Regions from separate parts of the Bacillus sp. 5w2 genome, predicted to be linked through region 1. Evidence: riboswitches for the same ligand, from Rfam matches in the RefSeq annotation. Region 1 holds a riboswitch; the other holds the start of a gene.
The links. A riboswitch is a leader RNA that binds a small molecule or an ion and turns the genes downstream of it on or off. The one in region 1 is predicted to bind S-adenosylmethionine.
Positions count from the first base shown of each region.

Region 1 (5,850 bases):
GTGATATTGGAAGAAATGAAAAAGGTGAGCGAAGAGAATGTTATAACTTAACGTTAGCAGGATATGCGCCATATGATAATCCGGAAGTAGCGTTCTCTGTAGTTGTACCATGGGTTATTAATGATAAATCTGGTATTAACTCTGATATTGGAAAAGAAGTTTTAGATGCTTATTTTGAATTGAAAAATAAGCGATTGACTGGAGAAACGATGAAAATAGATAGCTCTAAAGAGGATTAAAACATACGAAATGTTATAGAAACCAGTGGCGCCTTTATTTAGGGATAGGCCAAAATGGGTGATGGAGAGGGATAAAATCATTCTATCAATTATTCACGTTTTATAAAAAAATTCATATATTGATAGCATAGGACAAGCTGAAAAGTTTATTCTAACCTCACAGAACACTCCTTATCACGGTTAGGCATCTACTTATGTAGATGCCTTTTTTAATGTATTAACTGACAATTATTTATCAACCTAAAGTAGTAAGTATATTAGGACTATTAGGGGGAGGGTGACGGTAATAATTATAATATGATTAATAAGAGCATTGAAATGTAAGGAGTGAGTAACAAGTGCTAAATATTTTAGTGGTTAATTTCCCGGCAGAGGGACATGTAAATCCTACATTAAGTTTAGTCAAGGCCTTTACTGAACGGGGTGATTACGTACATTATATTACAACAGAACACTTTAAAGGCAGAATTGAAGATTTGGGAGCAACTGTATATACCCATCCAGATTTATTAAAGGAGATTTCTATTGATAGTGAAACTTCATATGGGCTGAATTCTTTCTTTCATGTACATGTTCAAACTTCTTTATATATATTAGAAATTACGAAACAATTAAGTGAAAGCATAAATTTTGATTTCGTAATTTACGATATATTTGGTGCTGGAGAGTTAGTAAAGGAGTATTTACAAATTCCAGGCGTACTTTCTTCTCCTATATTTTTAATTCCTCCAAAATTATTGGAGACTTTACCTTTTCATCCAAATGCAGAAATACAATTCCGACCCGATGAACGTTCTGAAAAGTTACTATGTCAAATGGAACATGAATTTGGAGTAAAGCCTAAAAATAATCTTCAATTTATGCATAATAAGGGAGATATCTCACTCGTGTACACAAGTCGTTATTTTCAACCTGATAGTGATTTGTTCGGAGAAAATAACATTTTTATTGGGCCGAGTATTTCAAATCGTAAAACAAATGTAGAGTTTCCACTTGAATTGCTTAAAGATAAGAAAGTTATTTATATTTCAATGGGGACACTACTTGAAGGGCTCGAACCATTCTTTAATACTTGTATTGATACTTTCTCAAATTTTGAAGGGATAGTCGTAATGGCAATTGGTGATCGAAATGATATTTCAAAAATAAAGCAAGCACCAGACAATTTTATAATTGCTCCATACGTACCCCAATCAGAAATATTAAGTGAAGCAGATGTATTTATTACACATGGCGGCATGAATAGCGTACACGATGCTATTTATTTTAATGTCCCATTTATCATAATTCCACATGATAAAGACCAGCCGATGATAGCACAAAGATTAACTGAACTTGAGGCAGCACATAGGTTATTGAAAGAGCATGTTAATGCGCAAACTTTAAAAGAAGCGGTAACAAACGTTCTTTCAAATGAAAAGTATAAACATGGTATACGAAAACTAAATGATAGTTTTTTAGAATGCGGTGGTTCAAATGAGGCAATTGCAGCTATTAAATCTCTTTTAAATAAATAGTGTGGACAATATAAAAGCATAGAGGTTCAACCTTTATGCTTTTATATTATTATCCCGCAAACTGCACAGCAGTATTTGCATGTAAAAAAGCAGTATCAAAAACAGGAACAGTAAGGTCGTTTTGGGAAATAAGCAAAGGGATTTCAGTACAGCCTAGTAATATACCTTCTGCGCCATTTTGAATTAATGATTTTGTAATTTGTAATAGTTTTTCTTTTGATGTTTCTGAAATAATTCCTTTACTTAATTCATTTAAAATAACATGATGAATAAAATTTCTTTCCTCTTCATTTGGGATAATCGTCTCAATATTATAATTCGCTAAACGTGATTTATAGAAGTCTTGTTCCATCGTTTGTTTCGTACCCAATAGTCCGATACGCTTTATATTTTGTTCTACCACTTCTTTAGCACTCACATCACCAATGTGAAGAAGTGGAATAGATATTGCACTTTCTACTTCTTCAGCAAATAAATGGACCGTATTGGAACACATTAATAAACAATCAGCTCCGGATTTTTCAACCTTTTTTGCAACTGTGACTAATTCGTTTTTCACTTCTTCATATTGATGATTTTGTAACAAAGTAGTTACTTCAACAAAGTCCATGCTATATAAAACAAGCTTTGCATTTTGATCATATTGAGAAAGTGTAAGTGTATTAATATGTTTATAGTATAACGATGTAGATTCCCAACTTAGTCCACCAATTAAACCGATTACTTTCATCATACATTCCTCCCGAAACAATTTTGAATTCATTATTTCATAATTCCGATAAGAATACAATGATATAAATGTGCTATTTAACAAAAAATAAAAATAATTAGAAAACTATTGTAATTTATCTTTCTTAGTGCCATAATACGAATTACAAATTAATACTTATCCAGAGAGGTGGAGGGTACGGCCCTACGAAACCTCAGCAACCCCTATGTAAAATCATAGGAAGGTGCTAATTCCGCAGAGGACACAATGTGTTTTTTGGAGATAAGAGGATTCTTGAACGTGAAAGAAAATGACCTCTTATGCAAGAGGTCATTTTTTGTTGTATAGAAAGGGAGTGTCGATGCATAATTCATTTTTAAAATAAATATAGAGTAATAAAAGTTGACTAATATGAGAGGGGAATTGTAATGAACAAATTATCAACAAAGTTAGTAGCAGCAATCGGAATTGGATCAGCGTTATACGGGATATTAGGACTTTGGGGATTTTCTATTGCACCAAATACATTTATTAAACCTGCATTAGCTATTTTAACTGTTTTTGGAGCGTTATTTGGTCCAGTAGCAGGACTGTTAATAGGACTTATCGGTCATATCGTAACAGATACAATCGCTGGATGGGGTATTTGGTGGGGGTGGGTTATTAGTTCAGGACTTATCGGCCTTGCAATGGGACTCATTCAAAAAAGAGTTGGCTTTAGTGTGAAAAACGGGACGTATAATAAGGGAGATATTTCTTATTTAGCCATTACTGGGTTAATTGGTATTGTCATTGCGATTATATTTGCTGGGGCATTCGATATTATTGTGATGGGAGAACCGTTTGACAAAATTGTTATACAAGTATTAGGAGCAACAATTGCCGATGTTATTGTATTTTTAGTTCTCGGATTGCCAATTACAATAGGTCTAGCTAAATCTAATAAGAAACATACACATTTAAAAATTGAAAAGTAGGGATGTTAACATGCAACCAATTATTTCTTTTGAACAATTTAGCTTTCAATATGAGCATGCGGCACAGCCTACTGTAAAAGACATTACATTTCATATATATCCTGGAGAAAAAGTACTAGTTGCTGGACGAAGCGGTTCGGGGAAATCAACGTTAGCTCATTGTATCAATGGGCTAATCCCATTTTCTTATGAAGGATTTAGTACTGGTAATATTTTAATTGCCGGAAAAGATCCGAGGAAAGAGAGTATATTTGAACAGAGTAAACAAGTAGGAACAATTTTGCAAGATCAAGATGCTCAATTTATTGGCCTTACAGTAGAAGAAGATGTAGCTTTTTATTTAGAAAATGAATGTGTAAATCAAGATGATATGAAAAAGATTGTTTCGGACGCATTAAAAAAGGTAAAGATGCATACTTTTCATAAACAAAGTCCACATGAATTATCAGGAGGGCAAAAACAAACTGTTTCTCTAGCAGGTCTGTTAACGACAAATGCTGATATATTATTGTTCGATGAACCGTTAGCAAATTTGGATCCGCTAAGCGCCTTACATACAATAGAACTTATTCAAGATATACATAAACAATATAATAAAACAATTGTAATTATTGAACATCGAATAGAAGAAATGTTAAACCTGGATTTAGATAAAATTATTTTAATTGATGAAGGTGAAATTGTTGCCATAGGGACACCAGAAGAGATTTTAGCGTCAAATATATTACCATCTATTGGCTTAAGAGAGCCTATGTACATAGAAGTATTAAAGAGATTACATTTTGATAGTAATAATGATGTAATATACCCAATTGAAAATCTTCAAAGGGAAAATGTTAGTAGCGTAATAAATGAGTGGATGGAGAAGCAAGCTTTTTATAAAGATAGTCCTACAAAAAATGAATTATTGAATGTAGAGAATTTGTCGTTCTCATATCCTAATAAACAAAAAGTATTAGACAATGTAAATTTCTCTCTATATAAAGGGGAAATAGTAGGACTGTTGGGCCATAATGGAGCTGGAAAATCAACATTAGCTCATAGTCTTATAGGGATAAACAAAACAAAAAATGATAGGATTTTAATTGATGGAGTAAATATCAATTCTTGGTCTATTCGTAAACGCGGTGAGGTTATATCTTATGTGATGCAAAATCCAAATCATACGATTACACAACATACTGTTATAGAAGAAGTTTCATTCACATTAAAATTAAAAAGGGTTTCAAAGGAAGAGATTAAGCTTAGAGCGGAAGAAGCGTTAAAAGTTTGTGGTTTGTATCCATTTCGAAACTGGCCAATTCAGGCGTTAAGTTATGGACAAAAAAAGAGATTAACAATTGCATCTGTACTAACAACAAATCCGAAACTTATCATATTAGATGAACCGACAGCGGGACAAGATTATTATCACTATAAACAGTTTATGTCGTTTATTAGAAAATTAGCTGCAAAGGGAATATCGTTTATTTTTATCACACACGATATGAATCTCGTATTGGAATATACAGACAGAGCGATAGTTTTACATGAAGGGAAAATTATTGCGAATAATACCGCGTCTATTGTATTAGGGCATCTAGAAACGTTACAAAGAGCGAACCTAAGGGAAAGTTCTTTATACAAACTAATTAAATTTAGTGGGATTGCATTTCCTGAAAGGTTTGTAGAACTTTATTTTGATGTTATTAGGAGGGAGGAAGGTGTATAGTACATATTTTCATCGCATGGATGGAGCAGTGAAATTGTTGTTATTTATTTTCTGTATGACACTTACTTTTTTATTTTTTGATTTTCGCATATTGCTATTTGTATTTATGATTGGATGTATCGGACTTTTAGTTGCTAAAATTCCATTTCGTAAAATTTTTATTGTTTTTAGTGTTATATTTACATTTAGTTTATTAAATTCTGTCATGATTTTATTTATTACACCAACCCATGGATCTGAATTAATCGGATCATATACTTCATTTGTGTATATTGGATATGCAACAATTACATACGAAACCGTATTTTATGCAGCTACACTTTCGTTAAAGTATTTTACGTTATTACCATTTACACTTATATTTATTTATACGACTGACCCAAGCGAATTTGTGAGTAGCTTAAGTAAATTTCGTATTCATTATAAGATTACCTATGCAATAAATATTGCATTACGCTATATACCTGATATTCAGTCCGAATATAAAGTTATTAAACATGCACAAGAGGCGAGAGGAGTAGCTTTTGAAAAAGGTGAAGCAAGTTTATGGATTCGTATGAAAAACCGTGTCTTAATTTTCTGGCCGCTAATTATTCATTCACTAGATAGAATTGATACAGTTTCAAATGCAATGGATTTAAGAGGATTTGGAAAGAAGGATAAACGTACATGGTTTTATACAAATAAAGCGAAAAAA
Region 1 is NZ_JBTIWT010000016.1:80,149-85,998, forward strand. Features, by position in the region: gene ACXY7N_RS22495 (peptidoglycan D,D-transpeptidase FtsI family protein) at 1-239, shown strand, start outside; gene ACXY7N_RS22500 (macrolide family glycosyltransferase) at 578-1,756, shown strand; gene ACXY7N_RS22505 (aspartate/glutamate racemase family protein) at 1,806-2,489, opposite strand; SAM riboswitch class I at 2,640-2,754, shown strand; gene ACXY7N_RS22510 (ECF-type riboflavin transporter substrate-binding protein) at 2,894-3,442, shown strand; gene ACXY7N_RS22515 (ABC transporter ATP-binding protein) at 3,453-5,153, shown strand; gene ACXY7N_RS22520 (energy-coupling factor transporter transmembrane component T family protein) at 5,146-5,850, shown strand, end outside.

Region 2 (5,850 bases), on a different contig from region 1:
ATTTGGATTATCTAAAATTTCATTTGCATCTTGTGTTAATAGAGTAGAAGGTACCTCTACCTCTCTCTCTTTTTCAATATTTTGTACTAGTACTTTCGTTACTTTTACAGGACAACCTACTTGGTGTATAAGTCGCTCTTGATGATCTGTAATGATACGAACTACACCACTACCAACTGTCCCAAGACCTAATAAACCAACTTGAATTTCTTTCATAATACTGTCCACCCCTCAAAAATTGTGTTTAGATGAAATTATATGAGTAAAAAATCTGAAAAACAATGTTTTTTGAACATTCGGAAAAATATAAGCTGATCTTTACAAAGAAAACGTTACCACGTGTTACACAATCTTTTTATAGTACATAAGGGGTTTCTTGATACACGTAATAATTCAGCCAATTAGAGAATAATAGATTCCCATGGCTCCTCCACCTTACAAGTGGTTTCTCATTTGGATTATTATGCTTAAAATAATTTTTCGGCACATCAATATTTAACCCTTTTTGGCGGTCCCGTTCATATTCTTGCTTTAACGTATCACAACTATATTCACTATGCCCGAGCGCAAACACTTGTCTTCCTTCTTGCCCAATAACAAGGTGCACACCCGCTTCCTCAGAGTTTGCTAATAATGTTAATTCTTTCACCTCTCTAATATCACTCTCTCGTACTTCTGTATGACGAGAATGCGGGGCGAAAAACAATTCATCAAACCCTTGTAACAATTTCACATGTTGCTCACGGACTTCATGTTCAAATACACCGAACATTTTTTCCTTAAGAGGATACTTTGGAACGCCGTAATGATGATATAAACCAGCCTGTGCCCCCCAGCAAATATGAAGCGTAGATGTTACATTCTCTTTTGAATACTCCATAATACGTTTAAGCTCTTCCCAATAATCTACTTCTTCAAAAGAAAGAGTTTCAACTGGTGCTCCCGTAATAATAAGTCCATCAAATTTCTCATTCTCAATATCACGAAATGTTTTATAGAAACTCGTTAAATGTTCCTGTGCTACATTACGGGACAAATGCGATTCCATATGAAGCAAATGAACATCTAATTGCAACGGTGTGTTGCCAATTAAACGAAGTAATTGCGCCTCTGTTTCTTGCTTTGTAGGCATTAAATTTAATATAGCAATTTTCAATGCCCGGATATCTTGTGTTTCTGCTCGCTCCTTCGTCATTACAAAAATATTTTCCTTCTGCAACACTTTGCGAGCTGGTAAATCTTTATCAATTATGATCGGCATGTTCTTTGCCTCCGACTAGCGCTGCTTCTAAATCTGCAATAATATCAGAAACATCTTCTATACCGACCGATAAACGAATTAAATCTGATGTGACGCCAGCTAAACGCTGATCCTCAGCACTTAATTGTCTATGCGTTGTGCTAGCAGGATGTATGACGCAAGTTCGCGCATCAGCTACATGCGTTACGAGAGTTGCTAGTTTTACATTTGCGATAAATTCTTTCGCTGCTTCTAATCCCCCTTTAATGCCGAATGTTAAAACACCACTAGCACCTTTCTTCAAATACGTTTGTGCTAACGAGTAATTTTCATTACTATCTAATCCCGGATAATTCACCCATTCAATACGTTCATGGTTAGCAAGCCACTTAGCAACTGCGAGAGCATTTTCACTATGACGCTCCATTCTTAAATGCAGCGTTTCTAAGCCGATATTGCTAATATACGCATTGAATGGGCTCATACAGTTTCCGTAGTCTCTTAATAATTGAACACGTGCCTTCACAATATAAGCTGCTGCACCAAAATTTTGAACGTAACTTACGCCGTGATAACTTGGATCCGGTTCAACAAGTTCAGGATATTTCCCATTTGTCCAATCGAAGTTCCCTCCGTCAATAACAATGCCACCTAAAGAACTTGCATGACCATCAATATATTTCGTCGTAGAATGAACGATAATATTTGCTCCATGTTCAAATGCTTGGCATAAATAAGGAGTTGCTAATGTATTATCCACGATAAAAGGTACTTCCAACTCTTTCGCTGCATCTGAAAATTCTTTGAAATTTAGAACATTCATCGCTGGATTTCCTAACGATTCTGCATAAACAAGTTTCGTCTTATCATTAGCAAGGGCCACAATTTCATCAGCAGTTAAATTCGGATTAAAGAACGTAACATCAATACCAAGCTTACGCAAACTCACTCCAAATAAATTAAACGTTCCGCCATAAACTGTTGAAGAACAAAGCAAGTGGTCTCCGCTACTACAAATATTTAAAACGGCAAGCATAATAGCAGCCTGCCCAGAAGCCGTTGCAACAGCTCCTACACCACCCTCTAAATCCGCTAACTTTTGCTCAAATGCAGCTAAAGTAGGATTTCCAATACGCGTGTAGATATATCCTTCTGCCTCTAAATTAAATAGCGCCGCTAAATCATCCGAAGTATCGTATTTATACGTTGTACTTTGATAAAGCGGTAAAACACGCGGTTCACCATTCTTTGGTGTATAGCCACCTTGCACACAAATTGTTCCTTTTCCCCATGATTCTCCCATCTCTCATTCTCCTTTCTTTTATACAAAATAAAAAAACTGCTCCTTTCCTGAAAACAAGAAAGGAGCAGTTTGAAAACACGCTCTAAAGGCTCTTTCTTATCTTTCAGGATTATTACCTGCAGGATTTGGCACAATTCCGTTATACGGCTGTTGCCAAGGTTTCATCGGGCCTGTCCCTCCACCTTTTCTTGATAAGACTATGCAATTACCGTTGATTTTATAGCAATAATTTCCTAATGTCAATTGGTTTTTCTGAATGTTCAAAATTAATTACAAATAAGTTTACATGCATAACAAAAGAAATATATTCCATATTCATTTGAAAAAGACCTTTTAAAACCCCCGATTAATATATAGAATTAAATACGTAGTTTAACTGTATACATTCCAAATTCTCACGAGACCTCAATATATTGAATAAGCCAACCTCTCAAAAAGATACTATACATATTCATCTCATTTCGCAGTAGTATATTTAATCCTTTCGACATTAAAACTTACATAACGGAGGTATCACATGACAAATACAAAAGACATGCACTATATGCTCGTCCTATACGGCATTCTTTTAGGCTCTATAGTAGGAGCAACAGTCTGGTTATTTTTAGTTACAATAAATATCGGCATTCACTTTATTTGGGGATACTTACCTACTATTTTCTCTTCTCCCGCTTATTACACTATTTGTGTAACAACTATCGGTGGGATTCTCGTTGGTTTAACCCAAAAATACTTCGGCACATATCCACGTCTTATGCCGGAAGTAATGGGTGAATATAAAAAAACAGGTAGAATTGAATACCGTTTTGTACATAAAGCTACTTTAACTGCGATTATCGTTTTAATATTTGGAGCTAGCTTAGGTCCCGAAGCAGCACTTGTTGGAATTATCGGTGGACTTTGTACATGGGTAGGCGATCGCTTTACATTCGCCTTAAAAGGAATGAATGAACTAACAGAGGTTGGAATCGGTGCTACTTTAAGTGTAATTTTTAACGCGCCATTATTCGGTTATTTAGCTCCAAATGAAAATGAGGGTGAGCAAATTAACGAATTTTCTAAAGGAAAAAAAGCAATTGTATATTTAGCTACCACTTTCGCTGGTTTTTCCGTTTATTTATTACTTAGTAAATTTGATAATCGTGGATCCTTTATCGTTGATTTTGGGGAGGGTTCCCTATCTCTTAATGAATGGATTGCCTTTCTACCACTTGCTAGTATTGGTGCTATAGTTGGATTCTTTTATTTCAAATTAGAATTCACATTAGAGAAATTAATCCATCCCTTAAAAGAATATAAACTATCACTTGGAATTATCGGTGGTATTTTATTAGGAATTACAGGAACTTTTCTCCCGTACACGTTATTCTCCGGAGAACATCAATTAAAAGATTTAGTCGTTGAATGGAGCCATTTATCCTTCTGGGTACTACTTCTTTCAGGGATTTTAAAATTATGTATTACTGCTGTTTGTTTAAATACAGGTTGGCGTGGCGGGCATATTTTCCCGATTATATTTGCTGGATCTAGTATCGGATATGCTATAGCTTCCATTATCCCTATAGATCCAATCGCTTCGGTAGCCATCGTAACAACAGCAATTTCAAGCTATGCATTAAGAAAACCAATTGCTATAACATTACTATTGCTCATGTTTTTCCCGCTCAACTTACTATTCCCGATGCTTGGAGCGGCAGCGATTGGTAATGCATTTCCACTTCCTAAAAACAACGAAACTACAAGCTAATACAAATAGGCAGTAGGGACAAAAGTTCCACTGCCTATTTTCATTACACACGCTGCTTCAATATTGCATATAACTCTTCAAAATTTTGTACTTCATATGTTGGCACAATCTCGCTATTATTTGATTTCTTTTCTGGATTAAACCAACAAGTGTCAATTCCCGCTACATATCCACCTTTAATATCAGCGCTTAACGAATCCCCAATAATGAGCCCTTCTTCAGGAGCAAAATTAGGAATTCGTTCAAAAACATAATCAAAATACTCTTTCATCGGCTTTTGGAATCCTGTATCTTCGGAAACGAAAACATCTTGAAACAAGGTATGTAATCCTGCATTACGTAAACGTTTATCTTGCGTCTTAGAAATACCATTTGTCACTATATATAAATCGTACTCACTTTGAATTTGACTTATAAATTCAAACGCGCCTTGTATAAGTTGATTCCCTTCTTCTAAGTAACTGCGATAATTATTTTCGAATAATATCCCATCTACTTCTTCCCCGTATTCTTTAAACAAAATCGAAAACCGTGTATTTACAACTTCATCACGGTTCATTTTACCTTCTTCAAAAGCATCCCAAAGACTTTTATTAATTGTTTTATACTGCACTTCAACCTCGCTAGTTAGAGGAATCCCTTTCTCTTCAAAAAGCATACGTAACGCCATTTTCTCTGCCTTCTGAAAATCTAACAATGTATCATCTACATCAAATAATAGTGTTTTATATTTTTTCATAGGCCCCTCACACTCTCTTTTCTACAAAAACAAATTTACATAAATCGTATCATTCTTTCTTGTAAAAATAATAGGAGATATCTCATACTAAACATGAGGTGAAAATATGAAAGTCAGCAAAAATAGCAAAGAAATCTCTCATTCCATACAAAATTACAACTTCCACACTCTTTTTTCTTTTGATGTCTTACCGTATGCTGAACTACATTCCTTTCAAAAGAAAGAAAAGATATGTACTGAAGGGGTTGATGTTCCTTATCTTTATTACTTAATTTCCGGGAAGGCAAAAATATATATGAGTCACAAAAACGGAAGGGTCTCCTTAATTAACTTTATTCAAGCACCTTCGTTCATTGGAGAATTAGGGCTAATTGGCGTAGAATCCGTTACGAAAACGGTAGAAGTAATTGAAGATTGTATATGCTTAGCGCTTCCTCTTAAAGATTGCCAGCATCTTTTATTGCAAGATGCTATCTTTCTACAGAAACTATGCAAATTTATCGGCGAAAAAACAATTACCCGAACAGAAAGTTACGCCAAAAACAATAGTTATCCGTTCGAAAACCGGTTAGCAGCCTTTATTCTATTAACAGAACAAAGTAACAGTTATACCGAAAAACATACCGAGGCTTCAGAATACTTAAATGTCAGCTACCGTCATCTTTTATATGTGTTAAACCAGTTTTGCCAGCAAAATTATTTAAAAAAGGATGGAAGAATCTATTACATACAAGATCGAATTCAATTAGAAACACTGGCTGACGAACTTAAAATATAAAAAAAGTAGCATTAACGTTTACATGTTAATGCTACTTTTTTCG
Region 2 is NZ_JBTIWT010000015.1:95,070-100,919, reverse strand. Features, by position in the region: gene ACXY7N_RS21855 (homoserine dehydrogenase) at 1-216, opposite strand, end outside; gene metA (homoserine O-acetyltransferase MetA) at 356-1,261, opposite strand; gene ACXY7N_RS21845 (bifunctional O-acetylhomoserine aminocarboxypropyltransferase/cysteine synthase) at 1,245-2,543, opposite strand; SAM riboswitch class I at 2,637-2,741, opposite strand; gene ACXY7N_RS21840 (chloride channel protein) at 3,061-4,290, shown strand; gene ACXY7N_RS21835 (YjjG family noncanonical pyrimidine nucleotidase) at 4,334-5,029, opposite strand; gene ACXY7N_RS21830 (transcriptional regulator YeiL) at 5,136-5,807, shown strand.
Region 2: linked by a shared signal. The riboswitch ahead of ACXY7N_RS21845 (bifunctional O-acetylhomoserine aminocarboxypropyltransferase/cysteine synthase) and the one ahead of ACXY7N_RS22510 (ECF-type riboflavin transporter substrate-binding protein) in region 1 are both predicted to bind S-adenosylmethionine.